Prochlorococcus marinus str. MIT 0917: one gene and its partner. The protein of the gene in region 1 interacts with the protein of each later gene in a pairwise test. Links are inferred from orthologs where the notes say so. Each region holds a gene or a part of one and is shown on either strand. Other genes may lie near its edges.

Evidence for each region.
Region 2: the proteins of rlmN (region 1) and ftsZ interact in binary tests that used the Escherichia coli proteins (3 or more experiments, as listed by UniProt). The link is inferred for Prochlorococcus marinus str. MIT 0917 from one-to-one orthologs.

The regions. Positions count from the first base shown.
Region 1 is NZ_CP114784.1:968,431-984,856, forward strand. The notes cover bases 13,186-16,183. They hold rlmN (23S rRNA (adenine(2503)-C(2))-methyltransferase RlmN), read right to left. Parts: upstream 15,226-16,183; coding sequence 14,146-15,225; downstream 13,186-14,145. Other genes in these bases: O5637_RS05785 (sodium:solute symporter family protein), read right to left, coding at 13,186-14,115; O5637_RS05795 (high light inducible protein), read right to left, coding at 15,222-15,374; O5637_RS05800 (DNA-directed RNA polymerase subunit beta'), read right to left, coding at 15,439-16,183. Also shown: O5637_RS05710 (class II fumarate hydratase), read left to right, coding at 1-104; O5637_RS05715 (DEAD/DEAH box helicase), read right to left, coding at 118-2,901; O5637_RS05720 (aminotransferase class I/II-fold pyridoxal phosphate-dependent enzyme), read left to right, coding at 3,031-4,173; O5637_RS05725 (alpha/beta hydrolase), read left to right, coding at 4,170-4,898; O5637_RS05730 (methyltransferase domain-containing protein), read left to right, coding at 4,879-5,634; bioD (dethiobiotin synthase), read left to right, coding at 5,631-6,281; bioA (adenosylmethionine--8-amino-7-oxononanoate transaminase), read left to right, coding at 6,360-7,658; O5637_RS05745 (J domain-containing protein), read right to left, coding at 7,711-8,157; 16S rRNA (guanine(527)-N(7))-methyltransferase RsmG, read left to right, coding at 8,236-8,982; O5637_RS05755 (aldo/keto reductase), read right to left, coding at 8,979-10,205; O5637_RS05760 (ferredoxin), read right to left, coding at 10,221-10,640; O5637_RS05765 (DUF1257 domain-containing protein), read right to left, coding at 10,655-11,047; O5637_RS05770 (DUF2997 domain-containing protein), read right to left, coding at 11,047-11,250; O5637_RS05775 (HEAT repeat domain-containing protein), read right to left, coding at 11,340-12,149; O5637_RS05780 (hypothetical protein), read right to left, coding at 12,173-12,298; more of O5637_RS05785, read right to left, coding at 12,349-13,185; more of O5637_RS05800, read right to left, coding at 16,184-16,426.
Region 2 is NZ_CP114784.1:856,437-872,849, forward strand. What follows is about bases 3,475-6,459. They hold ftsZ (cell division protein FtsZ), read left to right. Parts: upstream 3,475-4,410; coding sequence 4,411-5,508; downstream 5,509-6,459. Other genes in these bases: O5637_RS05080 (cell division protein FtsQ/DivIB), read left to right, coding at 3,475-4,241; panB (3-methyl-2-oxobutanoate hydroxymethyltransferase), read left to right, coding at 5,673-6,446; hemW (radical SAM family heme chaperone HemW), read right to left, coding at 6,433-6,459. In the rest of the region: O5637_RS05055 (amidohydrolase family protein), read right to left, coding at 1-128; tRNA (N6-isopentenyl adenosine(37)-C2)-methylthiotransferase MiaB, read left to right, coding at 470-1,861; O5637_RS05070 (D-alanine--D-alanine ligase family protein), read left to right, coding at 1,915-2,976; O5637_RS05075 (hypothetical protein), read left to right, coding at 3,013-3,423; more of O5637_RS05080, read left to right, coding at 3,411-3,474; more of hemW, read right to left, coding at 6,460-7,662; O5637_RS05105 (PIN/TRAM domain-containing protein), read left to right, coding at 7,771-8,880; O5637_RS05110 (ATP-dependent Clp protease proteolytic subunit), read left to right, coding at 8,919-9,593; O5637_RS05115 (ATP-dependent Clp protease proteolytic subunit), read left to right, coding at 9,652-10,254; ilvC (ketol-acid reductoisomerase), read left to right, coding at 10,384-11,379; adenosylcobinamide-phosphate synthase CbiB, read left to right, coding at 11,395-12,390; O5637_RS05130 (sugar transferase), read right to left, coding at 12,393-13,145; O5637_RS05135 (glycosyltransferase), read right to left, coding at 13,195-14,427; O5637_RS05140 (NAD(P)H-quinone oxidoreductase NdhF), read right to left, coding at 14,561-15,013; O5637_RS05145 (high light inducible protein), read left to right, coding at 15,482-15,775; O5637_RS05150 (hypothetical protein), read left to right, coding at 15,832-16,044; and 2 more genes. UniProt on the Escherichia coli protein: Essential cell division protein that forms a contractile ring structure (Z ring) at the future cell division site. The regulation of the ring assembly controls the timing and the location of cell division.

The DNA of each region.
Region 1 (16,426 bases):
AAAAAAATCTAAGTCTAAGAGAAGCCTCCAGTCAACTAAATTATATTGATCAAGAAGAATTTGATAATCTCACTAATCCGAAATCTATGATTGGAGATGATTAAAAAATAAGGTTTTTCAATCTAAATTATGTCTTTCAGTAGCTGGGTTAATAAGTTCATGATTTTTCTCTTTTGCTTGATTAATATCTTCAGCTTCACAAACTGGAAATCTATCCATTAGTTTCATCGCTGCCTTGGCATTATTTTTGAGTTGCCTACTCACACACTCGCAATAGGGAATCTGTGAAAGAAAATCATTTGTTCTTCTTAAAATCCTTACGACATCCCCCTCATCTAAGGAAGTATTTGAAATTAAATCCGTCCAAGTACTTCCTCGAGCCCAGGCTGCTACTAAACCCATTAATTCTGAACTCCATAGGATCGGGACTTCAATACCAAATCTTTCTTGAACTCTAAACAACTCTCTTCGAATATTTGATAAATAATTAAACGCTTCATCTGCAACTGAACTAGGATTAAATCCAGACCATAAATCAGGACGATTTACTTCAGTAACAATTGACTGAATAACACCAGCTAATTCTACGGGTGTTAGTTCATCAAGATGTCCACTCATCAAAACCAATCCTAACCATAACTCATTTTCACCTCTTAAAGATCCAATACTTCTGCCGATTTCAGTTGGATTTAAATCGTCCAGGCATCCGAAATGGTTTAGTACTTTAATTAGTGATAAGAAAGTTTCCCAGTGACGATTAGACCTGTCGTAGAGCATCTGTTCACGTTCATGTATTTCAATACCTAGTTCATCCATTCTTCGTCTATGCTTCTTTAATTTTTTCTTATCACCCCATCGATGAGCTGGCTGAATCAATAATTCATCATCCAGAGATTTAACTAATTTAGCTTGAGATAAAACTTCACTAGCAAGGTCATATTGAGCCGTTCTCATATTATTTTTCTTAGCCAAATTTGAAATTATTGAAGCTGTTTCATTACTTAGTAAATCACCATGATGTATTTCACCTAATCTACTAATATCAGGAGTTATAAGATGTGAAACGTCTAAGCAAGTTAATTCAGCATAAAGACTAACAACTTCCTTACAAGCAATAAGTATCCAAATATTGTCATCTGTTAAGCATAACAATTGAGATTGTCTATCACCTTTTTGTATTTTTTGAACAATGACTGCAGGTGTAACTTTTCCTCGTAACTGTGATGTCTTCAGACTTATGAGGGTTCCATTATTTGCAAATTCTAAGGCTAAGATCAATTCATTAGATAAGGTTTCTGCTGATTGTTTTTGGAGGATTTTTAATAGTCTTCTTTCTTCCTTTAGATGACTTTTGATTTTCTCATATCTTTCAAAATCTGACCATGGTATGTCTTCTGAAAAAGTTTTATACTCTTTAAATTCCTCTTTTAATCTGGATAACTCTTCTTCTTCTTCAACCAAATCCAAGCTCGCCAAGTATCTACTAAAGCTTCTCTCTATCAATTCTTTTGATTTGTTTAAATCATAACGCTGTAATAGATTCAATACCATGCCATAGCTGGGCGTGAATTGACTAATCAATGGATCGGCTGGGCTGGTAGCTAATTGACCAGCTTCTCGAACCCCTTCAAATCGAGTTTGTACAGTAACCACATAGCCTCTAGAGTCAAGACCTCTTCTTCCAGCTCTACCAGCCATTTGTAAGAATTCACTACCCATTAATTGACGATGTCCATTATCGGATCTCTTCGACAAAGTAGATATAATTGTGCTTCTCGCCGGCATATTAATTCCTGCAGCTAAGGTTTCAGTTGCGAAAACAACCTTTATCAATCCCTCTTGAAATAATTCCTCAATTAACTCCTTCCAGGCAGGAAGAACTCCTGCATGATGAGATACGATTCCATTAAATAAAGCTTTGATATGTAAATCATCTCTCAAACCTTCTGAATTCAAAATTGTATATTTTTGAAATCGATCTTGAATTGATTTTCTTTCTTCTTGGTTCACTAAACAAGTGCTAGCTATCGTTTTCACAGCCTTATCACAACCACGACGACTAAATATGAAATAAATAGCGGGTAACATATTTCTTTCTGCCAACTTCGATATCACAAATCCCAGTGAAGGAGAATCAGGCTGAGTAGGCTTGGATAAGTTTCCTCTCTTCTTATGTGATTTTGTTGGGCGCCAAATCTTACAGTTTGGATGTAATCCAGTTCCTTTTTCATTGAGTAATGGATGAAGACCTTTCGCACTACAAAAATTGAATTCTAGGGGAACTGGTCTTAAATCACTAGATATCAAATCTGTGGGTCCATGAACTTGCTCAATCCAGTCAGTTAATTGACCTGCATTGGCAACGGTTGCCGATAGAGCAACGAACTGAACGGATTTAGGACAATGAATAATTGATTCCTCCCACACTGTCCCTCTATGAGCATCATTCATGTAATGACATTCATCAAGGACAACAGTTTCTATCTCAAGTAGAGGGTCATCATTTCTATCTGCTGCTGCATAAAGCATATTTCTAAAAATTTCAGTAGTCATAACAAGAATCGAAGCCTCTCTATTCAGGCTTAAATCACCAGTTAAAAGACCCACATTGCTTGAACCAAATTGATTCCTAAAGTCTCTGAGTTTTTGGTTAGATAAAGCTTTTAAGGGGGTTGTATAAAACACCTTATTTCCATGAGAAATCGCTCTATAAATTGCATACTCCCCTATTAAGGTTTTTCCTGATCCTGTAGGAGCACTAACAACTACAGAATGCCCTTGATTGAGTGAGTCAATTGCTTTAAGTTGAAACTCATCTAATGCAAAAGGAAAGATTTCCTTTGGATTTAAATTGTTTTGGAGGATTTCGTTCTCAGACGTATCTCTTTCTGATGAAGTCATTGCTAAATCCTAGGGGAATATTCTATGACCACATGATTTTTGATGTGGATACATAATACAATCAAGAAACCAAAGAAAAAATGTTAAGCCAACACCCAAATCTTTAAATATAGAAAGCAAAATAACAATATGCCTGCAATCCCTAACTCTAGAATTCGTAAATTGAGGACTTGGGTTCCAGGAAAAAGATCATCAGAATTGATTGGTGTAGATGAAAATCAAAATCAAATAACGTTAATTGACCTAGCGAGTAATGACTATCTAGATCTGGCAAGACATCCATTATTAATTGAGGCAGCTAGACAATCCTTAGAAACTGATGGGGTTGGTTCTGGAGGATCAAGATTTATTACTGGTAGTAGAAATATTCATCAAAGACTTGAAACGAAGCTTGCCCAATGGCTTGATCGTGAGATTGTCCTAATTTACCCGAGTGGCTTTCAGGCTAATCTGGCTGCGGTTTTAGCACTCACTGATCGTCACACTCATGTCATTTGTGATCGCCTGATACATCATTCTCTGCTCGTTGGAGTAAAAGCGAGTGGAGCAAAGCTTACTAGATTCAAGCACAACAATTTATCTGACCTAGAAAGACTTTTAAAAAAATCCAGACAAAGCAATCCTAAAAAACAGCCTTTAGTAATTACTGAAAGCCTTTTTAGTATGGAGGGTACAACAGCACCCATAAAAGAAATTTCAAAGCTTTGCATTAAGTATGATTCAAAGTTATTGATAGACGAAGCTCATGCTTTTGGCGTTATGGGCCCAGAAGGAAGAGGAGAATCTTTTGGACTCAAAGAACCTATATCAATTATCAGTGGGACCTTTGGTAAAGCATTTGGAAGTGGGGGAGCATTTCTAGCAACAGACAAGATAACAGGAGAAAATTTAATACAAAACTCTGGGGCATTTCGCTATACAACTGCTTTAGCTCCTCCACTTTGTGCAAGTGCTTTAGCGGCGTTAAATTTAATTGAAAGCAACCCTAACTGGGGTAGCGAACTGAAAGAGAAATCAATAGCCTTAAGAGAAAGATTGTCTCAAATTGGGTGGCAACGTCCTGTTGGGGGAGGTCCAATAATCTCCATAATTCTAGGTTCAGACGAATTAGCCATGGATTATCAAAAGAGACTTGAGGTACAACGCCTTCTAACTGTTGCGATCCGTCCACCAACTGTTCCTGAAGGTAAATCTAGACTCAGGATAGTGATCAGACGAAATACTCCCGTACAGGCCTTCGAAAGACTTATCGACGTTCTTAAAAACAAATGAAAGAAATAATTGCCATGCATGGCTGGGCTGGTGATAGTCATCAATGGTCAAATTGGGAAAAGGTATTTAAAAGTTGTGATTGGGAATGGCAAACTTCTGAACGCGGATATAAAGAGATACGTCCTCATAACCCCAAATGGAATCACAACTCAAATCAATTCGAACTTAAAAGAGTTGCTATATGTCACTCTCTTGGTTCACATTTGATAGATAAAGAAGTTTTATACTCAGCTACTCATGTTGTATTAATCAATAGTTTTAGTCGTTTTATTCCAATTAACAAAGAGAACCGCCATATAGAGCTGGCACTCAACAGGATGATGAATGCAATTAATACACCTAACGAAGCAGCTATGTTAAGGAAATTTCATATAAAAGCTTATAAACCTAATTACATAGATGTTAAGTCATCCGAATCAAACCTCCTTCAGATTTCAGATTCAGGAAGGTTAAGACTAAAAAATGATTTAAAACTTCTTATGAATTCTGATTCTCTTCCAATTGGCTTAAAGAGTTCCACTAAAGTACTTATTGTTAACAGTGAACAAGACTATATTTTAACTAATCAAACTAAAGAAAAGCTAGCTGAAGATTTAATAAAGCACCTTGAGACCGTACCCAAAACAATTAACCTTCAAGACGACGGGCATTCCATCACAAAAATTAAAAATATCAAAAAAGTCAAACACTGGCTAGAATTGGATCATGCACAAAACATGGTCTAGCCAAGTTAATAAAAACTTCAACGAAGCTGCATTAAGTTATAACGATTCAGCATCAATTCAAAAAAGTACTGCTTTAAAACTTGCAAAAATATGTTCTCATCATTCAATTAAACATGGACTATGGATTGATCTTGGCACTGGCACTGGACTACTCGCTCAATCATTAGAAGATCTACATCCAAACCAATATGTAGTGAGATTGGATAATTCTAAAAAGATGCTTGATCAACATTCAGACAAGAGTGTTAAAAAACTTTGGGATTTAAATAATGGGTTACCTAAGTGGTCTGAAAAACCGAATTTATTAGCTTCAAGTTTTGTTTTACATTGGCTTAATCATCCACAAAAAAAACTTAAGGAATGGTTGAATTCTCTAAGTTTAGATGGATGGATTGCTTTAGCGATCCCAATAAAGGGAAGTTTTCCAGAATGGTCTGAAGCCGCAGAAAAGGCAAATTTAACATGTACGGCTCTTGATTTACCATCATACGACTCACTAATTAGAGTCGTACCGAAACAAAGTATTTTATATAATAAAATTGAAGTTATCAAACAAACAGCGAAGAAGGCTACCTCTTTATTAAAACCGATGATCAAGGTCGGAGCACAAAGTAGTCAGAAGGATCAATTAAGTGTTTCAGATTGGCGACATCTATTGTCTTTTTGGCCAATCTCCAACAAGGATAAACAAGTAAGCCTTAGTTGGTCAATTCAGTTTTTATTAATAAAGCGATGAGTGCTTTCAAAAAAAGAATTATTATCTGTGGTACAGATACAGATGTAGGTAAAACGATAGTTAGTAGTTTTTTCGTTCAAGGTCTTAAAGGTATCTACTGGAAACCCATTCAAAGTGGAACAGAGGAAGGTACAGACACCCAAACTGTTTGCAATCTCTTAAATCTTGAACCCAACCGCTATCTTTCTGAAAGATATAAATTCAAGGCTCCTGTCTCTCCTCATTGGGCTGCAGAGCAAGAGTCTGGTTTTATTGAACCAAGCAATTTAAAATTACCTGACTTAGATGAATTAATAATCATCGAGACTGCAGGTGGTTTAATGGTTCCTTTAAATCGGGATTGGTTACAAATAGACCAATTAAAGGATTGGGGAGCACCAATAATTCTTGTAGCCAGGACCGGTCTTGGCACTCTCAATCACACCTTATTAAGTCTAGAAGCCTTGAAACATAGAAATTTAGATGTATTGGGAATAGTATTAAACGGCCCTTCACACAAAGACAATCCGAAGACTCTAGAGCAATTTGGAGATACTAAAATTCTTGCAAGTCTTCCTATCTTTGACGAAGTCAACGCAAAAGTACTTTCAGAAGAGTGGAATAAACAGCAATTAGATCAAAAGCTTAAAAAATACATTCGAAATTAAAATTTTATTTTTTTCTTAATCAAAAGATTATTTTGACTTCAATCAAGTTAAATGAATTAAGAGGGAAAACTAAATTTGATGAATGAGAAAGAAAATTCAAATCAAACTATTCAGAATCCTCATATATGGCCACCATTCACACAACTTACATCCTCTAAGCCTCAATTATTGGTTGAAAAAGCCAAAGGAGCCCTCTTATTTCCTAAAGGCAGAGCTCCAATAATCGATGGTATAAGTAGCTGGTGGGTCACTCTTCATGGTCATGCAAATGAATATATTGCTAAGGCTATCGCAACTCAAGCAGAGCAATTAGAACAAATTATCTTTGCAGATTTTACTCATCCTCAAGCTGAGCTATTAGCTAATCGACTAAGTAAATTAACAGGTCTAGAAAAGTTATTCTTTTCAGATAATGGCTCTACAGCAGTAGAAGTAGCTTTAAAAATGGCTCGTCAATGGTGGAAAAATAAAGGTGACAATAGATCTCAAATCATTGCATTCGAAGGTGCCTACCATGGAGATACATTTGGAGCAATGGCAGTAGGCGAACGAAATATATTTAGCGAGCCTTTTGATCAAATGCTATTTCCTGTTAGTAGAGTCCCTTGGCCTGAGACATGGTGGGGCGATGAAAATTTTGAAAGACGAGAAAAGGAGGTTTTAGAAACCCTTGATCAGCTCTTGAAGACACCAACTATTGCAGTAATTCTTGAGCCATTAGTGCAAGGGGCTGGAGGGATGCGAATGGTTCGTTCAGAATTTTTAGTTGAAGTGGAAAAAAGAATTCGTCAGGCTAATTCTTTACTAATTACAGATGAAGTATTAACTGGCTTTGGAAGGTGTGGAGAACTATTCGCTTTTCAAAGAGCAGGATTAAAACCAGACCTTATATCACTCTCAAAAGGGTTAACTGGTGGATTCCTACCGATGGGAGTGACTATGTCAAGCAAAAGGATTTCTGAAGGTTTCCTGGGAGAAGATCCTAAGCAAACTTTCTGGCATGGTCATAGTTTCACAGCTAACCCCTTAGGCTGTGCAGCTGCAAATGCAAGCTTAGATCTTTTAGAAAACTCCCCTCAAAAATATTTGGATTTTGAGTCACGTCATCTACCTCATCTCCAAACAATAGTTAAAGATCCAAGAATTGAATGTCCAAGAATTACAGGAACCATTGCTGCTTTTAATATTAAAGTGAAAGGTAAAAAAGGGTATTTAAGTTACGTTGGGAAAATCATGAAAGCAAGTGCATTGAGTGTTGGTGTTTTCATTAGGCCATTAGGAGATGTAGTTTATCTAATGCCACCACTCTGTATCACCGATGAAGAACTAGAAAAATGCTATTTTGGAATCCAAGAGGGGTTAAATTCCCTATTCTAGAATTTTTCTTATCAAGTTTCTAAGCGCTTAGCTATATAATTATTGCCTTAAATTAAGATTGCATCAGCCAACTTGGAACAAAATTCAAGTTTCCGCCTCTTAAAAAAGCAATAAGCACACCTAATGCAAGGCTCAAGAAAATGGAGGTAATTAAAAGAAGAAGCGAAAACAGTTCTCCTCCTGATAATGGTCTCCTAACTCCTATCGATTTTGAAAATTGTACAGGTTGTATCTTCTCTAAATAAGTTTCATTTTTCTGCCTTATAAGATTATTCTCTTTTTCAATAAATAAGTCATAGTTTGCCCTTAAGACAGGATCACTTAATAAATCATAAGCCTCACAAACATTTTGGAATTGCCTTGTCGCTTCATCACTTGGCAAAGATGTCGTATCCGGATGAAGTTGCTTACTTAATTGATGGAAAGCTTTTCTAAGCTCTGCGTTATTAGCAGAGGTAGCAACACCAAGCAGTTCGTAACAATTAGAGGAAGGGGTCAACTAAAGAAAATATGATCTAATAATGTATAGATTTTATATAAATATCTCAGGACTGACTATTTCAAAAAACAATTTAAAATGTCTGCTGATAAAAACAACAAAAAAGCAAATCATCTCACGATATGGAATGAGCTTAAATGGGTGCCGAGTGAAAAACAATTAGCTCAATTTATCCATTTACAAGAGTTACTTAAAGAATGGAATAAGAAGACCAACCTTACTCGCTTAGTTGATGGAGATGATTTCTGGACTGCACAAGTATGTGACAGTTTGTTGCCACTGCATAAAGAACTTCAGCACCCTGAACTTTCTCATAAATACATAGATATTGGTTCTGGCTGTGGATTTCCTGGTATAGCCATAGCTATAGCAATGCCAAATTCAAATATTACTCTTTTAGATTCTTCAAGTAAAAAAACGACTTTTCTGAAAGAAGTTTCTAAAGAAATTGGATTGAATTCTCGTATAACAGTCGTAACTGAACGAGCTGAGACAGCAGGAAGGGATCCAATCCTTCGAAGTAATTTTGACTATGCCATTGCAAGAGCAGTTGCTTCTGCAAATGTAGTAGCAGAATATCTGGTGCCTTTTTTAAATTCGACAGGTCAAGCACTCATATTTAAAGGAGGGTGGAGCGAAGCAGAGCAACAAATACTAAAAAAAGCTTTAACTGAACTAAATGCAAAGATCCAACGAACACATGAATTCGTACTCCCTAATAATCGCGGTATTAGGAATATTATTAGGATTAGTTCTCTTAATAAATGTCCCAATCAATATCCAAGATCTATCGGCAAACCCAAAAAACAGCCTTTAGGTTACTAAACCCCCCATAATCTATCTCTTCTTTCTCCCCCCAATCTGTTTTTCAATTTTCTAAGTATGAAAGGTATTTCAGATCTCCACGGGCTATTAATCAAAACTTTTTTCAAGTCATCCTCGCTCACTTCACAATCCAAACAATCTGCGTTTGAGCCTGGGAACCAATGTCCTCCTCTGCCTAAAAGACCATAACGATCTTTAGCAAAGCTTTCCATATCCCAAGCCTCTAATAAATTATTTAGCCATAGCAGAACAGGAATATTAATCTCTCCTGGAGTTTGGTCCCAACAAGGTAAACCTATTTTCCAGGTAGTCAACCATGACTCTCCAAGCGACTTGCATGAGGCATCAAATAATCTTTTATCTATAGTATTAATCAAATCATGCATTATATCCAGTTTAGAGATTGCACCTAAATGAATATCTAGATCTTCAGGCTTTGAAGCTCCAACACTTAATGTATGAATTCTTTTGTCACTCAAACAGAATAGATCATTAAATTCTATTGGATGCAAAGGGCTACATAAATCCAAAAGTTTCAACGACGGTGTATGTAAGTGACCTCCCTTATCAGTAGGACTTATAATAAAAACCCCCATATCATTAGCATCCGCAGCTTGTAAAGCTCTTTCGTTTTCCTGACGAATGAAATACCAATGCAAATTAACATAATCAAAAAATCCTGTTTCAATTGTTTTAATTATCAATTCAACGTTTGCATGAGTTGAGAAACCAACATGACCAACAAGACCATCTTTTTGCCAACGACGAACAACCTCTAGACATCCATTAGGACGAATAGTCATATCTAAGTGCTCAGGAAGATTAATACCATGAATAGCTAATAAATCTATTTTCTTGGAACCTAATCTACTCATACTTAACTCAAGTTCTTGCTCAAATATAGAAGGATCAATATTTGGTGGTATTTTCGTTTGTAATATTCTTTTTGGGTCATCGATTTGGCCGAAGGCCCAGCCTATCTGACGTTCTGATGTTCCATAATGACGAGCAGTTTCTATATGATGCATACCTTTTTGAGACGCATGCTTAATGGTTTTTTGCAAGATCTCTTGTTCTTGATTATTAATCTCTCTAGGATCTAAATCCTTCCAGCTTTGTTGAAAGCGCATCCCTCCAAGAGATAAAACTGGCATCTGAATTTCTGTACGCCCAAATCTTCTTCTAGGTATTGAATTGTTTTTACTATCTTTAATTCTTGCCACTTCTATATTTCAAAATCAAGTAACCGGTGGTAAACCTAAATTCCTAAAATGATGATTTTTTATAACTTCTTCCAGTTTAATTAAGTCTTCAAAAGAAACCCAATCTATGCAATCGACAGGGCAGGTATCAATTGCTTCTTGTATTAATTCATCACTATCTCCATCTTGCCTAAAAGCTCTTGCTCGCCCTTGTTCTGGCTCCATTGCAAAAGTGTTAGTAGCAACTGAACTGCAGTATGTACAGCCGATGCATTTCCTCTCATCAACCCAAACTGCTTTTTCCCTTAACTTCCCTCCAAGGACTGGATCTCTACCACTAAGCTCAAAATCTTCATTATTAGGTGCTTCGTATGCAACATTTGGATCATAAATATCATTTGAAGGCTGATATTCAATAGACCTAGTTTCAAAAGCAGCTCTAGGATCAAAAGTCAATTTTCAAAACAGTCTTAGGAATCCCAACGAGTAACTACCAATTCAATTGATCCATCTAAATTTTGCTTTTGCTCAGACACTTGAAATCCTTCTTGAGAAGTTGAATCAAGAACAGTGTTTAGAGCATAACGTTGAGTGACCTGAGCTAAAAATCTCTCAATTGGTATTGATTGTTTCCAGAGATCAAGGTCAGTTACAAGTTCATATGATTTTGAGCCTTCATTCCAACGAAATCCAATGTCTGCTCCTTTACTCATCTGAACAGTCATTTGAGCTTTTACCGTTTGACCTCTATAACCTCTAACTAGATTTTCACCTTCGTTGGGGACATAACCTAAGTCTATTAGAGCCTGTTTAAGGAACTCTTTCTTACGAAGTTGAGTTTTGACTGTGCTGAAATGTGACATCAGTGGATTTCTGCAGTAATTGTCTGTTTTTGAACGTTTTCACGAAGAAAGGTATCAGAGGTTGGCTCTCTCCTTTCAACGGTGCCTAAGGCTTCCTCAAGCTTCTCAGTTAAATCAATACATGCCTCACCAATAAGACCTTCAACGGTTTCTTCAACACGTCCATCTTGTCGGATTTTAAAGCGCAATGTGCGTTGTGGCATAAAATTGAAGCCCTAAGTCACGCATGATATAGAAAAAAACTCTAGAAACGCGAATTATTAATTACAACGAATTGTTTTTGTACCAAAAATTAAACCAATTGACCATCATCAATCAGTGATTTTAATTTTTTTTGTACCTCTGGATTATCCAATTGCTCCAAAGCTGTCCTGGCCTCATACCTGACAGAAGGCTCTCTATCATTTAATAAAACAGAAATAAAAGTTTCTACTATTTGAATTTGGATTCCCGGACTCAAAAGTTCATAAAGGCGGCCTAAAGACCAAATACAGTTACTTCTAACTATTGGTTCACCATCTACTTGCAAACTTTCAAGTAATTGATTCGCTGCTGGGGAAGAGCTCTCTGCTGAATTTAGTCCAACCTCTGCCAAAGAGCTGGATGCCCATAATCTCACGGCAGCGACATCTTGTTTTAATGCATTAATCAGAGGTTCTAGTACTGGAGCGTCAGTGTAATTGCCGAGACTCCATGCAGTAGCTTTACGCACATAAGCGTTACTATCAAATCTCAATAAATGCAACAGAAGATCTATAGCTTGTGGACAAGGATTTCTCCCTAAAGCATAAACAGCACTCATCCTGACGACAGGAGATGGCTCGTCAAGTAAAGGCAATAAGAATGGCAGAGCTCTCGGGTCTCTATGTTCGCAAAAGACTCTTAAGCCCTGGAGTCTCTCATTATTTCCGGATTGCAGCCATTTCAACGCAACATCACATTCTTTTGATGAATTCCATTGCTCTCCATCAATTTTATCTAATTCAATTTCATCTAAAGGATCTCCTGCCAATTGAGCAGCTAATTCTCTAGCCAAAAGATCAGGGTCTATGGCCAAATTAGCCAACCCTTTTTCACTTAATTTTTGATTTTCATCATTCATAGCTCTGACAGAGGAAGAGCAAACTAATTAATTGGTGCTGGAGCAAGCATATCCCCGGGGAGCCATATACGAGCGCTAACAGCGAACAAAGCAACAGCAAAAAGAGCAACAATCAAAATAGGGAAAAGAGTTGTTCGTAAAAAACCCAAAGTTACAAATTAATTAGAATTCTATTCTGCTCTAAATTTTGACCATTTGGCTATCGAGGGTCAACTTTTTGAGTCATTAGTTTTGTTTTCTTAATTAAAAACACACAGCTCACAAAAATTAAAAGCGCAATCCAAGCGCTCCTTTCTTGATGCAATAAGAAAGCCCCAATGCTAATTAATCCACCATAGAGAATTCCTGAGGCTAAAACGAATCGAGATCCAATCAAAGAAAAATTGTCAACCGGATTGATATTCAGACTTTTCCTTATTGTTTTCCAACCAGGACCTGGGGGGTTTACCTGCATCACAAATTGATTGAGTGTCTCCTCAGACTCTGGCTCAGTAAAAAATAAAGTAAGCAACCAAATTACAGCAGTAAATGAAGTGGTAAATAAGAGTCTTTTTCCAAAATCTTCAATTATAAAATAGGGCGAGACTGAGGTAATTAAGCCTATAAAAAAACCACTCAACATTGCGGAAAGCTCCGCTAGAGCATTAACTCGCCACCAAAACCACCGAAGAACAAGGACAGCACCTGGTCCTGTACCTATTGCAATAACAAGTCTAAACATTGAACCAATACTGTTACTAAATAGAGCCGTGACGACTCCAATTAGCAGCAATAAAATACTTGCAACCTGGCCTATAAGAATCATTTCTTTAGGGCCAGCCGATGGCCTCACAAATCTTTTATATAAATCATGAGCAAGATAACTTGCTCCCCAATTAATTGAAGTACTTACGGTACTCATAAATGCAGCAACCAATGAAACCACGACTAATCCAAGTCCAACAGGTGGCAAATATGTAATAGCGAGGTTTGGATAACTTAATTCCCAGTCAGCTTGTTGAGGCAAGAGAACTAAACCAGCCAAGCCAACTAAAATCCAAAGCCAACTACGAATAAGATAATTAACAATTAAAAAAACTATTCCTGCCAAAGTTGCTTGTTTTTCATCTTTAGTAGCCAATAAACGCTGAATAAATTCCCCACCACCATCACTACGTCTAAAACTCCACCACTGTAAAGAAATAAAAGCGAAAAAAGTAGTAATACTTATTCCTGAACTATCCAACCACTTGAAACCATCTTTATTAAATGTCCATGGAAATAAAGAAAGGAGCTCAGGTCGATCTAATGCCTCTAACTTTGTTAATAATTCGGTCATACCACCTGAAGCATCAAGCGCTACAAAGCAAACAGCAAACGCGCCTAAAAGAGCTAATACAAGTTGTATAAAATCATTTACCACTACTGCCCAAAGGCCACCTACAACAGTGTAAACAAGCAAAAACAAAGCAACTAAAAACATTAGAAGTATCGTGTCAGTAAAGGGGCCAAACACAATATGTCCATCCACGACACCTAATGATTCAGCCACTTTACGCATTGCCAGAAATGCATAACCAATCCCAATACAATTAATCGGAACAGAAAGCAAGAAAGCTTTTATACCTCTTAAATAAGCAGCTGATTTGCCCCCATAACGTAATTCAGTGAAGGCAGCATCAGTTAATACTCCACTACGCCTCCAAAGTGGAGCGAATACAACTGTCATAGCCACATGTGCAAGTCCAAAACTCCACCACTCCCAGTTTCCGGCCAAGCCTCTAGTTCCAATAATGCCTGCCACATAAAGAGGAGTATCAATCGAGAACGTTGTTGCAGCCATAGACATACCTGCAAGCAAACCATTCAGACGACGGCCCGCAACAAAATAGTCTGCCTCATTATGATTTTTTAGAGATATATAAATCCCCAATACCAAAGAAAATATTAAATAAAGAAATAAAATAAACCAATCAATAACACTCATAAGATCTCACAAATCATATTTTTTTCTTGCTTAATTAATTTTTATTGTATCGATTGTTTGCCTTCTTAGCTGTCCACATGCCGCATCTTTATCTCTACCTCTACTTGCACGAACACTTACAGCAACTCCTTTATTTTCTAAAAGCTCTCTAAAGCCATTAACCCTGGATTGGCTTGGTCGTTTAAAGTTTTCTTCAGCAATTGGATTATAAGCTATTAAATTAACATGGCTCTGAAAACCTCTCATCAAATCAGCTAACTGCTCTGCATGAATATCTTTGTCATTCAACCCTCCAAGAAGTATATACTCAAAACTTACTCGTCTACCAGTGAGTTCTATATATTTTTTACAGTCTTTGAGTAATGAATCGATTGGATAAGAACTCGCTGAGGGAATAATTGATTCACGCAAGGTCTGATTAGATGCATGAAGGCTAACAGCAAGAGTGAATTTAACTCTTCCTAAACGCTCTTGAGCTAATTTTGCTAAATCTGGGAGAGTATCCGGTATGCCAACAGTGCTAACAGTTATCTTCCTTTGACCAATGCCTATATCATTCGTCAGACATTCAATAGAGTCTAAAACGTTGCGAATATTTAGAAGTGGCTCGCCCATGCCCATAAACACCACATGAGTGGGTCTCCTATTCATTGTTTCTCTGACACTAATAACTTGATCAACGATCTCATTCACATTAAGAGATCTATTAAGCCCGCTTTTACCAGTCGCACAAAATTTGCAACCCATAGGACAGCCAATTTGACTTGAAACACAAACAGTCAGTCTTTTGTCTGTTGGTATTCCTACTGTTTCTATAATCTCATCATCGATAGTCCCCATCAATAATTTTAATGTCTTATCTTCTGATACAACCCTATTGATTTCCTCAAGTCTTCCGATCTTTATTCCTTTATGTTCTAATGAATCTCGCCATTTCTTTGGCAGTACAGTAATTGAATCTAAACTTTTTGCCCCTCTTTGATAAATCCATTCATGAATTTGCCTACCTCGAAAAGCTTTTTCACCTTCCTGGCGAGCAAATTCTTCAAGATCTTTTGAACCTAAGCCAAGCAAGGATGCATTACTTGATAGTTTAGGGAATTTTGTCACCAATTCATTAATCCATGTCCCAACTTAAATTCCAAAAGAACTAATGCAATAAAACCAATCATTGCCCATCTACCATTAACTCTTTCAGTATGTGTATGAAAGCCATAGCGTGGTAATTTACGCTTGGGGACTACAGGTGGATCAATCATCGATGGACTTTAAAGTAGAAGAACTAAATATTAGAAAGTTTATAAGAACATTGTAGAGATTCATTTATTCATCTGAAAGTAAGCCCTCTTCTTGCAAGCCCTCCAACGCAGCAGGGTCTGGCATTTGGTCTTCAGAAGATTCATCATCACCGATTGGTCGCGCAAATGCTGCGAAATTACTCGTTGTAGGATCAATGCCATGTCTACTTCTAGTTGCCTCTAAATCCTCTTCACTTGGATCATCCAAAACAGAGGTATTCTTAGCGACTGGGGAAGAAGGCATGTCAACAGTATAGTCAGGTCTAAGATTTTGTATCCTTCGATAACCCGCTGGGTCTTCCGCAAGAATATCTGGATGAGGACCTGCTTCGGCATTTAACTCTTCGACAAAGCCACTAAAGCCAGTGCCGGCAGGGATCAGGCGACCAATAATTACATTTTCTTTAAGTCCACGAAGCCAATCAGATTTACCTTCAATAGCCGCTTCGGTAAGAACTCGGGTTGTTTCTTGGAATGAAGCCGCTGATATGAAACTATCAGTATTAAGTGATGCCTTTGTTATACCAAGTAAAACAGGAGTAAATTCCGAGGGGGCGCCTCCAGTAATGGATATAGCCTGGTTAGTATCTTCAACTTGCCTCAGTTCTATTAACTCTCCTGGTAAAAATGTTGTATCTCCCGCATCTTCTATTCGTACTTTACTCGTCATCTGTCGAACAATTACTTCTATGTGCTTATCGTCTATAGCTACACCCTGCGATTTATAAACATTTTGAACCTCGCTTACCATCCTATGCTGAAGCTTAGCTATAGCCTCCTGAGCTGCATCCATTAGAGGTTTTTTATCACGTAAGTCTGTAAAGAAACATTCCAAAAGCTCATGTGGATTTACTGGACCATCAGTCAATAATTCACCAGCTACAACTTGTTGGCTATTTCTAACCATTACATTACGTCCCAACAAAATTGGATATTCAGAGATTGCATCATTGTCCTCAATAACAGATACAACTACAGCGTCATCGTCATCACCTTTTTTAATATCTACTGTG
Region 2 (16,413 bases), 120 kb from region 1 along the record:
CCTTCTTGATCAATTGATGTTCCTAAAACATCCTTTCCATTGCCAATCAAACATCTTGGGACAAGAACATCTACGCGCCCAGACTTTGGAGGACTTGCAATCAATTCAACATCTTTTGCGAAATTCACTTTTGAATAGATTACAATACCGAACTTTTACTATTACGGGTTCTGCTTACACAGTAACTTCAATACCTGTCAATTGCGTTTTGATCAAGATATAAAAAGTGATATTTTCAATCCGTACTATCTACAATACTCACAAGCTAATTTTTTTTACCAAAATCATTTTGGAATTTCAAAATGACAAATCATTGGTAGATTAAAAGCACAAGGCGGGCGTCGCCAAGTGGTTAAGGCAGCGGCTTGTGGCGCCGCTATTCGGGGGTTCGAATCCCCTCGCTCGCCCTTGAACATTTTTTAGGACAATCTCAAAAATCTTTTTCCCCAAGGAAAAAAATTCATCTGCGATGACAACAACCATAGTTCCTACTAAACAAAGCAATTCTTTTAAAAGCCCTAGAGGAAGCTACTGGATTACCACTTTCGGTTGTCAAATGAATAAGGCTGATTCAGAGAGAATGTCAGGCATTTTGCAAACGATGGGATATGAGCTTGCAGAAGAGGAACTTAAGGCAGATTTAGTTCTCTACAACACATGTACTATTCGTGATAATGCTGAGCAGAAAGTTTACAGCTATTTAGGAAGGCAAGCTAGAAGGAAAAAATCAGATCCTAATTTAAAAATTATCATTGCAGGATGCTTAGCTCAACAAGAAGGGGAAACACTTTTAAGAAGAGTTCCTGAAGTAGATCTTGTAATGGGACCTCAGCATGCAAATCGACTGGAGACTCTTCTTAATCAAGTTGATAACGGACACCAAGTTTTAGCGACTGATGAACAGCACATTTACGAAGACATTGCGACAGCAAGAAGAGAGAGCGCCATCTGTGGTTGGGTTAACATTATTTATGGATGCAATGAGCGATGCACTTATTGCGTAGTCCCGTCAGTTAGAGGTAAAGAACAATCACGAACACCGCAAAGTATTAAACATGAAATAGAAGAATTAGCGAGAATTGGGTATAAAGAGATAACCCTTTTAGGGCAGAATATAGATGCTTATGGCAGAGACTTTAAAGCTTATGAATTCAATAAATCTGGGCAATTAACACTTTCATATTTATTAGAATATATTCATGATATTGAGGGGATAGAGCGTATAAGGTTTGCCACAAGTCATCCTAGGTATTTCACGAAAGAATTAATAGATGTATGTGCAAAGCTTCCTAAAGTTTGTGAACACTTTCATATCCCAGTCCAAAGTGGAAGTAATAAAATACTAAAAAATATGGGTCGAGGGTATACAGTTCAAACCTATAAAGAAATTGTCAATTATATAAAACAAATAATGCCTGATTCGTCAATTACTTCTGATGCAATTGTAGCTTTTCCGGGAGAGACGAGAGATCAATTCGAAGAGACGCTATCACTTATAGAGGATGTTAAATTTGACCTGGTTAATACTGCAGCCTATTCTCCCAGACCAAATACTCCAGCCGCCTTATGGCCTAATCAATTATCTGAAAAAATAAAAATAGATCGACTAAGAGAGATTAATAACTTAGTAGAAAAGACTGCGAAGAAAAGAAACTTAAGGTACAAAGACTCCTTACAGGAAATACTCGTTGAAAGCATAAATTCTAAAGATAATTCCCAATTACTAGGAAGGACTAGAACAAATCGACTAACATTTTTTCCAAAATCCTCAATTGATAGCAAATCACCTCAACCTGGACAAATAGTGAATATAAAAATCAACGAAATACGTCCATTCTCATTAACTGGGAGCTTGTTATAAATGTTGATTAATTCAATTAACAACGTTTATAGAATATTGAGAACAAAATAGACATGTCGAATAAAAAGCAAGTTATAGGACTAGTTTTTGGTGGTTATTCAAGTGAACATGAAGTTTCTATCAAATCAGCTGAAACTATTTACGTCGCCTTATCTCATTCTTGCAATATTGAACGTTTTATTGTAAATCCAATTTATATAGACAAGAATGGTTTTTGGTCGGATTCAGAATACTCAAAGTCAATTTTATTAGGAGAAAAGGAATCAACCAAAACAATAAAAAGCAATATAAAGTCTATGAATAATCTCGCTAACTTTCCAGCAGAAAGTAACAAAGTTGATGTGTGGTTTCCCGCATTGCATGGTCCAAATGGAGAAGATGGAGTTATTCAGGGATTGTTTAAATTAACTGGAAAACCTTTTGTTGGATCAGGAACTCTAGGTTCATCTTTAGGCATGGATAAAATAGCAATGAAATCTATTTTTAAATCATTTAATCTTCCTCAAGCTCCATATACTTATTTACACAAAGTGAATTTATCAGACAAATCATTCATGAAGTCGATATATAATCAAATAGAAGAAATAATAAATTATCCATGTTTTGTAAAGCCAGCCAATCTGGGCTCTTCTATTGGAATAACTAAAGCATACTCAAAAAAAGAGCTAATTACCGGAATAGAAACTGCAGCAAAATATGATGAAAGAATTATAATAGAAAAAAATATTGAAGGGAGAGAACTTGAATGTGGAGTATTAGGAAAATCTATAATGAAATCATCAGTTGTTGGCGAAGTTAAATTTCAAACCGATTGGTATACATATGAATCCAAATATGATGAGAATCTAAGCAGTACAATTATCCCAGCTGATTTAAACATAGATATAGTTAATAAGATACAAAAGCTAGCTATCGAGGCATGTAAAGCTATTAATGCTTATGGCTTGGCGAGAGTCGATTTTTTTTACCAAGAAAGCACGGAACAGATTTTTATAAATGAGGTTAATACCTTGCCAGGCTTCACTAAAACAAGCATGTACCCAACATTGTGGGAAGCTTCGGGATTAAAACTAGAAAAACTTGTTGCTAGTCTCATAGAAACAGCTAAAGAATGAATTAACCATGACATTTTTAGATCTATTTTTCAAAAAATGATTCACGGTCTCCTTTGGTTGCCATTATTGATGGCTTTTATTCTCATAGCTTCCCTTGGCTGGATAGAGAGAAGGCGACAGAATCTCTATCTGATTTGGGCTAAAGGTTCAGAGCTCGCCAAGCTTGATGGGACAGGAGCTGCTCGATTAAAAGCTGGCATTTTATGCTGGAGCAGCTTTGAGGCTGGCAGCTTCAAGGAGGAAGCAACTTTCGAAGTTAAGAAATTAGAAATGGTTGAGCTGATGGCTCTCAGTTCAGGTGAAGCACCACTGACAAAAGAATCTGAAGGACGTTGTCGACTCAGGCTTGTTGGCTCAGGGAGAGAAATAGATGTGCCTTTTTCAGATGCTGAGCGTGCTCGTCAATGGATGGACAAACTTATGTCAAGAGCAAGATGCGACCTTTGAAATCAAATAAAAGGAAAAACAGAAAATTAATTAAAAATAACCGAATATCAACTAAAAAAGTCTCGAATATTTTTCAAAATAAAGATTTTCTAATTGAAATTTGGCAATTAATTTTTTTTTCAAGCACTTCAATTTTTCTGATTCTTACATTTTTAAACCAAGCATGGAAACCAATAAGTTTTGATCAAACTAAAATCACAGGTCTCTCTGGAATATCAAAAAACGATCTCAAACAAACAACTAGTATTTTTTATCCTAGAAATTTGTTGGAATTAAATCCCAAAGAAATTGAATCCTATTTAATAAAAAAGCTTCCTATTAAAGGAGTTTCAGTAAGTAGAAAGTTTTTCCCTCCCGAAATTCATCTAAATATTTTAGAAAGAGAGCCAATAGCTTTTGCCAGTCGTCTTCTTTCAAACAATATTGAAAAAGGAATGATTGATATTGAAGGATCGTGGATACCTCTTCAATTCTTAAATAAATCAAAGCAAAATCAAATTAAATTATCTATAGAAAATTGGAATCCAAATAAAAAAAAGGAAATTATTTTAATAATTAAAAATAGATTTATTTTTCAAAGTCCTCTTCAAAAAATCAAAATAGATCCTCTTCAAGAAATCAGCATAAAAACCGAGCACTTCGATTCAGTCCTTTTAGGCTCAGGAACTGATCGTTTAATTGAGCAAATAAATAAACTCAACCAGCTACAAAAATCATTACCAAATCTTTTAATCAACACAAAAGTAAAAATCGTGGATCTTAGAGATCCAAGCAAACCAGAATTAAAAATAGAAAAAATACTGGATGATGAGAGGTAAAAGCCTTGCTATGACATGACTTTTTAGAAATGTTTAATATGCTGTCATCAATTCACGGGCAATCATGGAAATTAATTTGTTAATCAATTTGAACCTATAAGCCAACAGAATTCATGGATGATGTTCATAATGCCCAAAACGAGTTCTAATCCTGAATATGGTGATGGGAATGGGAAACAAATCTAGTTTCAACATGGATGAAGGAATCCTACCCAGTCAATCTGCACGTATTGAGGTTATTGGCGTTGGTGGCGGCGGAAGTAATGCCGTCAACCGAATGATTAATAGTGATCTTGATGGAGTCACATATCGGGTGCTCAACACAGATGCCCAAGCGCTTATTCAATCATCCGCAACTCATAGAGTTCAACTTGGTCAAAGCTTAACTAGAGGTCTTGGAGCAGGTGGCAATCCAAGCATTGGGCAGAAGGCAGCTGAAGAGTCTAGGGCTGACCTTCAACAAGCCCTAGAAGGAGTTGACCTAGTATTTATTGCTGCTGGCATGGGAGGAGGTACTGGGACAGGGGCAGCCCCTGTCGTTGCTCAAGTTGCCAAAGAGAGTGGTGCTTTGACAGTGGGGATTGTTACCAAACCATTCAGTTTTGAAGGGAAACGTCGTTTAAGACAAGCTGATGAAGGTATAGCAAGACTTGCAGAGAATGTTGATACATTAATTGTCATTCCAAACGACAGACTAAAAGACGTAATTTCAGGAGCGCCTTTGCAAGAAGCCTTTAGAAGCGCTGACGATGTTCTTATGAAAGGAGTTCAAGGAATAAGTGACATAATCACTTGTCCTGGATTGGTTAATGTAGATTTCGCTGATGTGCGCTCTGTGATGACAGAAGCTGGTACTGCGCTTTTAGGTATAGGTTTAGGCTCTGGAAGGTCAAGAGCTCTAGAAGCAGCTCAAGCAGCTATCAACAGTCCTCTTTTAGAAGCAGCTCGAATAGATGGAGCGAAAGGATGTGTAATAAACATAACTGGAGGCAAAGATATGACTCTTGAAGATATGACATCTGCGTCTGAGGTCATATCCGATGTAGTAGATCCAGAAGCAAATATCATTGTAGGTACTGTAGTTGATGAAAAACTTGAGGGAGAGATTCAAGTAACTGTTATTGCTACAGGATTTGACAGTAATCAAATTTATTCAAATGAACGAAATAGAGCAAGACTTTCGCCTCAATCACTCTACGAACAAGCAGAAGCTAGAGAATCAGGGGCTTCGATACCAGAGTTTTTACGTCTAAGACAAAATCGTTGAAATTATCAAATTCCTCTTTTATTAAGGTGACCCGGAGTCCACGCCTGCTTTGAGCATCCCATATGGCTGCTACCTTCCGGTCCTGACCAGGTTTGAGCGTCACAGCCGCATGGGGCCGAGTCACTAATATTCTAGCAATAGCTAAACACGTTATTAAGAATTAAATGCAAACCACAGAATTGGTTCGTTTTAAAAAGTTGGGCAAACAGATAACTGTATTAACTGCTTGGGATGCCATCTCATCCTCAATAGTCGAGGCCGCAGGTGCTGATGTTGTTCTAGTGGGAGATTCACTTGGGATGGTTGTCTTAGGACACGCAACTACACTTCCTGTCACGCTTGATCAAATGCTTCACCATACACAAGCTGTTTGCAGGGGATTTTGCAAGCCTTTTCACGAACAACCATTAGTAGTTTGTGATCTCCCTTTTCTAAGTTATCAATGTGGAGAGGACAAAGCCGTTGAAGCTGCTGGAACTCTCCTTAAAAATTCTTCAGCTTCAGCAGTGAAACTTGAAGGAGCGGAACCTGAAACTTTACTGGTAATTAAAAGACTTATCAGAATGGGAATCCCAGTAATGGGTCATCTTGGTTTAACTCCGCAGTCAGTTCATCAACTTGGATATAAATCTCAAGCAAGGGATAAAGATAGTCAAGATAAAATTTTCAAAGATTCAAAAATGCTTCAAGAATCAGGATGTTTTGCAATAGTTCTTGAACATATCCCAGGAGAAATTGCCAGCCGGTTAAAAAAAGATCTAGCCATTCCTGTAATTGGCATTGGAGCAGGCAGTGATTGCGATGGGCAGGTAAGAGTTACAGCTGATATTCTTGGCCTTTCAATTGCACAGCCTCCTTTTGCAAAGCCTTTAATTGCAGGACGCAAACTTTGCATAGATGCCCTAAGAGACTGGATAAAATCTACTAATCTTGATTAAGTGAATCCCACCATAAAAACATCTGAATCAAAATCTGATTGCTAATTTGCATCCCCTTGGGATCACTTAAAAAATATCTTCCATTGTTTCTTAATATAGATCCTTCTTTTAAATAATTAAGCCAATATTCCTCCAGTAATTTTAAATTTTTGTCGCATTCTTTTTGAGTCCATCCAACATTTTTAGCAAGTTCCTCAAAATGAACACCTTCACGTCTCCTCAGACCAATCATCAAAAGCTCATCCAAGGGCATCGGTGTTGAAATTTCATTTAACAAAGTTTTCTCTAATAATTGACTTTCTTGTTGCTCAAGCCAATTTTTATAACCAGCAATTGTTCTGGGTCTAGAGAATCTCTCACCCCAAGGAGAACTTGTTGCGCCCATCCCAAAGCCCCACCAACCAGAACCACTCCAATACATACGATTATGTCTAGATGCATGTCCAGGTAATGAATAACTTGAAATCTCGTATCTAGAGAAACCGCTACTTTTAAGAAATCTATTAGTTTCAAAATCTATTTTTTGAGCTTCAGATTCAATTGGGATATTCAACTTACCTCTTTTGTGTATTCTTCCAAAAACCGTATCTGGTTCGATAGTTAAATCATATATTGACAAATGAGGAGCTTCCGTTTTAACTGCTTGTTCTAACTCTTCAATCCACTTAGACAAATTTAAACCTGGAAGATTTTGAATCAAATCAAGACTCCAGCTTTTTAGCATTCCCTCTTTATATAAGTTATTTACCCAATTACACGCCTCAATTAATTGTGAACGATTATGTTTTCTACCAATAGAAGCTAAAATTGTGTCATCAAAGGCCTGTCCTCCCAAGCTAAATCTATTGATTCCAATTTCTACATATCCATTCAGATCATTTTTCAAAAATGTTGCTGGATCAACCTCCATAGTTATCTCCGCACCATCTTGAAATCCAAATTTTTTTTGAAGATTTTTTAATAAACCACCTAGCTCATTTTTTTTCAATAAAGAAGGGGTTCCACCACCCAAATAAATTGTTGAAAGTGCAGGACCTTTAGGGGAAATTGAAATCTCTCTATTAATTAAATCCAAATATGAGTTAATAGAAGTTATCCCTGGACTACCTGTAGCTTGAACGCTATCACCTAAAGGGATAATGGAAAAATCACAGTAAAAACATCTTTTATGGCAAAAGGGTATGTGCAAATATGCACTTCTTGGTGGGGCTACCATTTGAGCTCTAAATATACAAACCCAAATAAATGGTCACTTTTACAATCCAAATCTTTGAAAATAAATAAAGCTTTAGTAAAAAACGAGAAGCAAGCATAACCTGAATATATGGCAGACCTATTTATTCTGGTTTTATTTCTTATATCAGGTGCAATCACCGGATGGATTGGTGTGAATTGGTTGCCTGATGAGACTTTAGATCATATTACTAATTTAAAAAATTTAAAAATTGCTCTTTCAGGATTAACAGCTCTTGTAGGACTTTTAATAGCCTTCCTTTTTCAGCAATTTAGAAATAAATTAACAAAAAGAATAAGAACTATGCCAACAGATCTTCTGGTTAGTAGATCTATTGGCATAGTTCTTGGACTTATCATTGCAACTCTTTTATTAGTACCTGTACTACTTTTACCGTTACCCGCTGAATTGTTTTTTGTAAAGCCTATTTTTGCTGTACTTAGCAACATTTTTTTTGGAGTACTTGGATATAACCTTGCCGATGTTCACGGGCGAACAGTTTTACGCCTTTTCAATCCAAATAGCACTGAATCTTTGTTAATGGCAGATGGTATTCTAACTCCAGCTAGTGCGAAAGTTTTAGATACCAGCGTTATAATTGACGGTCGCATTCAGTCTCTCCTTAGATTTGGACTTATAGAAGGGCAAATAATCGTAGCTCAATCAGTTATGGATGAGCTACAAAAACTAGCTGACTCAAGTAACAACGAAAAGCGAGGAAAAGGAAGGAGAGGACTAAAATTACTTAACCAATTAAGAGAAAGTTATGGAAGAAGATTAGTTATTAACAGTACAAAATATGAAGGGGAAGGAACTGATGAAATTCTTTTAAAATTAACCTCAGATATCTCAGGAATATTAATCACTGTCGATTACAACTTATCTCAAGTAGCTCTAGTCCAAGAAATAAAAGTTCTTAACTTAAGCGATCTAGTACTTGCAGTTAGACCAGAAGTTCAACCTGGTGAAAAGTTAAATTTAAAAGTAGTTAGAGAAGGTAAGGAAAACTCACAAGGGATTGCTTATCTTGAAGATGGCACAATGGTAGTTATCGAGGAGGGTCTCCAATGGATTGGTAAAAGAATAGAAGTAGTTGTGACTGGAGCATTACAAACACCGACGGGCCGAATGGTTTTTAGTAAAGCTTCAAATGATCAGCCCCCGAACAAATTTGAACAAACAAAAGCATCTCAAGGCTAGATCTAGCTAGGCTCGAATCCAAGAAGACTTAACTTCATATGACTGCATCTTCCCCGTATTATGGCGATTCTGCCGTAATGAGAACACCGCCCCCTGATTTACCATCGCTTCTCCTGAAAGAAAGGATAGTTTATTTAGGCTTGCCACTATTTTCCGATGATGATGCCAAAAGGCAGCTTGGAATGGATGTAACTGAACTAATTATTGCCCAACTTCTTTTTCTCGAATTTGATAATTCTGAAAAACCTATTTATTTTTATATTAACTCAACTGGAACGAGTTGGTACACAGGAGATGCAATCGGATTTGAAACCGAGGCCTTTGCGATCTGCGACACTCTCAGATACGTGAAGCCTCCAGTTCATACTATTTGCATAGGCCAAGCCATGGGGACCGCAGCAGTAATACTCTCGGCCGGTACGAAAGGGCAACGAGCAGCATTACCTCATGCGTCAATTGTCCTTCATCAGCCCAGAAGTGGCGCTCAAGGCCAAGCAACTGATATTCAAATCAGAGCAAATGAGGTTATTCACAACAAAAAAGCAATGCTAGAAATCCTCAGTCATAACACTGGGAGATCAGTAGATCAATTATCCAAAGACTCAGATCGCATGAGTTATCTTAACCCTAGTGAGGCAGTTGAATACGGGATTATAGATCGCGTTCTTACCAGTAGAAAAGACTTACCAGGCGAAAAGGTTTTGCCCACATAAGTAAAAATAATTTTCAATTTTTTAATCATCACCCTAAACAACTCAAAATCAATCAGCCATGCCAATAGGTACTCCAAGCGTTCCATACCGTCTTCCAGGAAGTCAATTTGAAAGATGGGTTGATATATATACAAGACTTGGTGCGGAAAGAATTCTATTTCTTGGTCAAGAAGTAAACGACGGCATTGCAAATAGCCTCGTAGCGCAAATGCTTTATCTTGATTCTGAAGACAGTAGTAAGCCCATCTATTTGTATATCAACAGTCCTGGAGGCTCCGTAACAGCAGGATTAGCGATCTATGACACGATGAGATATGTAAAAAGTGATCTTGTAACCATTTGTGTTGGATTAGCGGCCTCAATGGGTGCCTTTTTACTCTCTGCAGGGACAAAAGGTAAAAGACTTGCATTACCTCACAGTAGAATCATGATTCACCAGCCACTTGGCGGTACTGCTCAAAGACAAGCGAGTGACATAGAAATTGAAGCCCGAGAAATTCTCAGGATAAAAGAAATGCTCAATAAATCCATGGCAGAGATGACTGGACAAACATTTGAAAAGATTGAAAAAGATACTGATCGTGATTACTTTTTGAGTGCGGAAGAAGCAAAAAATTATGGCCTAATCGACCGAGTGATAACCCACCCAAATGAAAGTTAAGATAAAAAGTTTGTTGTTCTCATAAATTAAATTGTCTTGATAGTCAAAAAAATATATCAATGAAAGTGGATTCGATAGCACTCTATTTCGTAAGCTCAGCCTTAATACAGTTCTGAAATACCCACTCACATGGCAAAACTTTTTTACGACTCCGATGCAGACCTAGGTCTTCTTCAAGATAAAACCGTTGCAATTATCGGCTATGGATCTCAAGGCCATGCGCATGCATTGAATTTAAAAGATAGTGGCATCAACGTTGTTGTTGGACTTTATGAAGGAAGTCGCTCAGCCAGTAAAGCAACTTCTGATGGATTGGAAGTTTTAAGCGTATCAGAGGCCTCCGAGAGGGCAGATTGGATTATGATACTTTTACCTGATGAGTTTCAAAAAGACGTTTATACCAAAGAGATAGCACCTCATTTGAAACCAGGGAAAATACTAAGTTTTGCTCATGGTTTCAATATTCGTTTTGAATTAATAAAACCACCTGAGTTTGTCGATGTTGTAATGATTGCACCAAAAGGGCCTGGGCACACTGTCAGATGGGAGTATCAGAATGGTCAAGGGGTTCCTGCTTTATTTGCCATTGAGCAAGATGCCTCAGGCAAAGCCAGATCACTTGCGATGGCTTATGCAAAAGGTATTGGAGGAACACGCGCTGGAATTCTAGAAACTAACTTCAAAGAAGAAACAGAAACTGATCTATTTGGAGAACAAGCAGTTTTGTGTGGAGGCCTATCAGAATTAGTCAAAGCTGGTTTTGAAACTCTTGTAGACGCAGGCTATCAGCCTGAATTGGCCTACTTCGAATGCTTGCATGAAGTCAAATTAATAGTTGACCTCATGGTTAAAGGAGGTCTAACGGCAATGAGGGATTCGATTTCAAATACTGCTGAATATGGAGATTACGTAAGCGGTCCAAGATTGATAACTAAAGAGACAAAAGAGGAAATGAAAAATATTCTTGCCGATATTCAAGATGGTACTTTTGCTAAAAACTTTGTAAAAGAATGCGAGGCTGGAAAACCTGAAATGAAAAGGATTCGCCAAACAGACTCAGAACTACCGATAGAAAAAGTAGGAAAAACACTTCGTTCTATGTTTAGTTGGCTTAAATCAGACTAAAATATCATTCATATAATCTCACTTGCAGTTATTCTCGACCTTTTAATAGGCGACCCTAAAAGCTTGCCACACCCTGTCCAATTAATGGGTGTGGTTATTAGTTTTTTGAGAAGATTAGCTGAAAGTATTGCGAACGAAAATAAATCAAAATTATATATAGGAGGTTTAATATTGACCTTGATAGTATTATCATTAAGTGGTTTATCTGGATGGCTTTTAGAAAGATTATTTTTATTTTATAAAGTAAAAAATCCAATATTAAGTACATTATGCTTTGCATTTATCTTAAGTAGTTCTCTTGCTTCGAGAAGTCTAAATAAAAGTATTTTAGAAATTCTAAATTTACTAAGAAACAAAAATCCTGAAAATAATCTAAGTAATTTAAGACAAAAATTAAGTCTTATAGTTGGCAGAGATGTAGAGAATTTAGATACAAATGAAATTCTTAGAGCTTCGGCTGAAACAGCGAGTGAAAATTCTGTGGATGGTATTTTTGCTCCATTATTTTGGATGTTTATAGGAACTATTTTCTGGGAATTTAATCTATCCACTCCAGGGCCATTGGCAATGGCATGGATCTTTAAAGCATCTAGCACCATTGATTCAATGCTTGGATACAAAGATGGCAAATTAAAGTGGCTTGGCTTCACAGGTGCGAAGCTGGATGATCTAATGGTATGGATTCCTTCAAGAATTGTATTAATTACTCTTCCTTTTTGCTGTAAACCAAAGCATTCAATTTTAAAAACGATAAGATATTCCTGGAAGGATGGAATAGCAGATTCCTCGCCAAACTCAGGCATTTCTGAAGCAATATTTGCTTATTGCGCAGAAGTAAGAATGGGAGGATTAAACTATTACAAAGGGGTAAAAAATATAAAGCCCATAATTGCAAAATCTTATCCAATAGCAAGTATAAATTCTGTAAAAAAGATCCTTAATCTAAGTATTAGACTTGAAATCGCTTGGCTATTATGTTTTTCAATAATAATAAAATATATTAATTTGTAAGCTCAATATGCCCCTCTATCCATTGGAAAAATTAATACTCCTAATGTAAGAATAATGATTTCCAAATCAAGTATAAAATTTCTATTTCTTGCATAAGCTAAATCTAATTCAACCCTTTTTTTATAACTAAGATTATTTCTACCACTAACCTGCCATAAGCCAGTGAGGCCTGGTCTAACAGATATAACTTCTTCCATAAAAAGGCTGTATTTGTTTATTTCATTACTCACTATTGGTCTAGGGCCAACAACACTCATTTCTCCTTTTAAAACATTAAAGAATTGGGGTAATTCATCTAGGCTAGATCGTCGAAGAAATCTACCTAATTTTGTTATCCTAGGATCCTTACGTAATTTAAAATCTTTTTCAAATTCCTTTCTCATAAGAGGATATTTCTCTAATAAATTTGGAAGCAAATCATCAGCATTCTTATACATAGTACGAAACTTAATACATCCAAATTCTCTATAGTTTCTTCCTATTCTTTTTTGAATATAAAAAACAGATCCTGAAGAACTTAACTTTACTAAGATTCCAATTAAGATAAATACTGGTGAACCTAGAGTTAAAACTAGCAAAGAAAAAATGACATCACCTATTCTTTTTAATGTCCGTCCATAACGACTTTGATTTCTTATTATTTCTACAGCAAGCAAAGAAGAAGGTTCTTTTGAGATTACTTCAAAAGGAATTCTTGGAGATCCTTTACGAAACTCAGACCAACGTAATAAAGATTTTCTTGAATTAGTTTGCACAAATTATTGAGTTAGTAATCTCAAGACTCCAGATTTACAGACTACTTAATTAGTAATTTCTTGATGAAGCACCAAGGTCACTAGTCGCAATGTCACAAGATTTGATATGCTCCCTCCAAACTCTATTTATGGTTTTCTCAAATCTATTTTTAAATGAATCTTGAGAAAAAGAATTACTCCAATCTCTAATCGACTCAGGGTTTAAATCTCTCCAAAGTTGTTTTTCCTTAAAAAATTCAATTGCTTCAACTAATGACTTCACAGTCTGAGTAGGAAATAAAAGTCCAGTTGCCTCTTTAACTGAATTAGAGTTAAAGCATTTAACAGTATCTAAAACCCCTCCCTTACCTAAAGCAATTACAGGTGCTCCTGAGGCCATTGCCTCCACAGGAGCTATGCCAAAATCCTCAATACCTGAATAAACAAAGGCTCTACATCTGCTCATTAGATTTTCAATCTTCTCTTTGCTTTGAAAACCAAGAATTTGAACTGATGGCCCTGCAAGCTCTTTTAAATAATACTTTTCGACTCCATCGCCAACAATTATCAAAGGTAATTTGAGCCTATTAAAGGCCCTAACGAGTAAATCAACCCTTTTATTAGGAACCAATCTGCAAACACTCAAATAGAAATCTTCTCTAGGTTTATTCCATTGAAATCGATTTACATTTACGGGAGGATGTAGAACCTCTGAACGCCTTCTCCAATACTTCCAAATCCTCTTTGCTGTAAAATTTGAATTCGCCAGCAAGTAATCTACTCTTGAGCCACTTAATTGATCCCATTGCCTCAAATTATGCAATTGCCATCTAATCAATGGGCCTAAGCCAATTCTGCTAAAAAAAGATCGTTTCAAATATGTATTCATTTGATCCCAAGCATATCTGACCGGTGTATGAACATAACTAATATGAAGTTGGTCAGGCGAAGTCAAAACACCCTTAGCAACAAGATGACTACTGCTTATAACCAATGGATATCCATCTAAATCAATCTGTTCAATTGCGAAAGGCAAAAGAGGCAAATATTTTTGAACATGCGAAATCCCGAATGGTAATTTCTGAATAAAGCTAGTTTTTACTTTTCGTTTAAGCAACCAGCTATTTTCATACAAGTTCTCTTCATTAACTAAGGAAAAAAGTTCTGGCTGCGATGAAATTTCAGTTAACAATTCATCAATCAACTGAACAACATTCTCAGCGCCACCAGTTGATCTTGGAGTAAACCATTCATGTACTAATGCAATATTGCTTGGAAGATCTAAAGACGAATTTACACTCAAAGTAAAACCTTAAATCCTAAGATTATTTTTAGTTTATTACAGCTTAGATATTATGACAACATGAAATCAAAGCATCAATCATGCAAAACTTAATTATTTTTCACTAAACGAATTAGATGATCTAATAACTTCTTTAAAAAGTAATACCTATTTTATCTAAAGATGATATCAGTGGATCATAAAAGTTATGAAATAAGCTGCCACTAAAAGAGAATAAATAAACAAAACCACTAAAGAATCCTAGAAAAATAAAGTATCGAACATAGCCACTTCTTCTTTTTAATTTAGCAACTGATAAAAGCATAATCAATAAGATAATAAAACCTATTGATTCAGAAAATAGCAAGGCTTGTCGATCAATAGCCAACTCGAAACTGTCACCAAATAAAACATAATTACCCGTTATTTTATTTTTAAATAAAATAAAGTTGATCAGTTCAGAAAGAGCAAGACTGGCAATAAGAAAATATGATACTGGCTTTGTAAGCCTATTCATTGTTTTACTAAAACTCAATAAAAGCAACGCGATGAAAATAGATGCAATTATTGGTAGACCTGGGATAAGCCAAGTAATACTTAATAACATAGTTATCAAACAAGCTTCATTTTATAGGTAGATGCAAGTTTTTTTAATGGGTCTGAAAGAAAAAACATAAAAAATCGAGGTGAAGATAAAACAATAGCAATCTGAACAGCTCTATTCATTTAGTAAAAACCTTTAATATTTTTCTAGCAAGGAATTGAGGTAAAAACAAGGTATCAATTAATAGTCAAACAAAACTTAATAAGGTAATAATAAATAATTTTAACTTTATATAGCTCTTTTCTTTTTTATATATAAGTCATATATTTTCTAAATATATGACTTATATATAATTCAATTTTATTTATTAAATATAAAATTTTCTAATAATTATTTGTTTAATTAACTTTGCTTACTAAATAAAAACAAAAACCCACTTTAAATAGTCAAAGAAAATGGCTAAACTTAGAAAAGAGTAAAATCCAAAAAAAAGGCTTATAATTTAAGTATATAATTATGTTTTAAATTAAAATGTCTGAGAATGATTCAGAGATCAATAATCATAGTTTCGATTCAGATCCAGGTAATATAGAAACAATTGAACCTAAAAATGATCCAAAACTAATTGATCAAAGCAAAAACCTCAATTCATACCCTAAATGGATAAATAATAAAGGCGAAGAGGTAAAACAAGTTTTTGGTTTTAATGAAAATGCTGAACTTGTTAATGCGAGAGTAGCTATGATCGGATTTTTAATGCTTATCCTAACTGAATTAGCTTTTGGTGGCGAACCAGCAACGCTTAAAATTTTTGGAATCAGCTAAAAATAAAATCTATATATTATATTTATTCCATTAACATACTTGATTTCTTAAAAGCTATGAATAAAAAAACATTGGTTGGTATTTCATACGTATCTGCTTGGGTAATTATTTGGGGAACAATCGGTTCACTTATTGATTTTTATTTCCTTCAAAGCACATATCTTCCAGGATCATTAGGGCAGTTTTCAACATTTATAATTACAGCCTTGTTCTCTTCAATTATTGCTATATATATTTTCCCAACAATAAATAATAAATTCATAAGTTAATAACGATAACGTTCAACAACTTGAGAAGGCTTGTCATTAATTCCTTTCTGATAAAGGATCCATTGATTAGTTTCAAGATCATGATCACAGCCCAATCCTTCTAATTCAACAGATTTCAATCGCAATTCATAATGGCATTGCTGATCAGCTTCAAAGGCTGATTTATAGCCAGTAAAAAAATATAAATACCCAAGAATTATTGCTATCAAAGATATAAACACAATGCTTATTTTCATGAAAGCTAATCAATAATTAATAATATATTAGCTTTTCTCGTAGACAAAAAAAAGAATTTATAATTTTTTTTCTTTTACCGTTTCTAAAGGTATCTCACATTCAGTTAAATCATGATCATTTAAACGGTCCAAT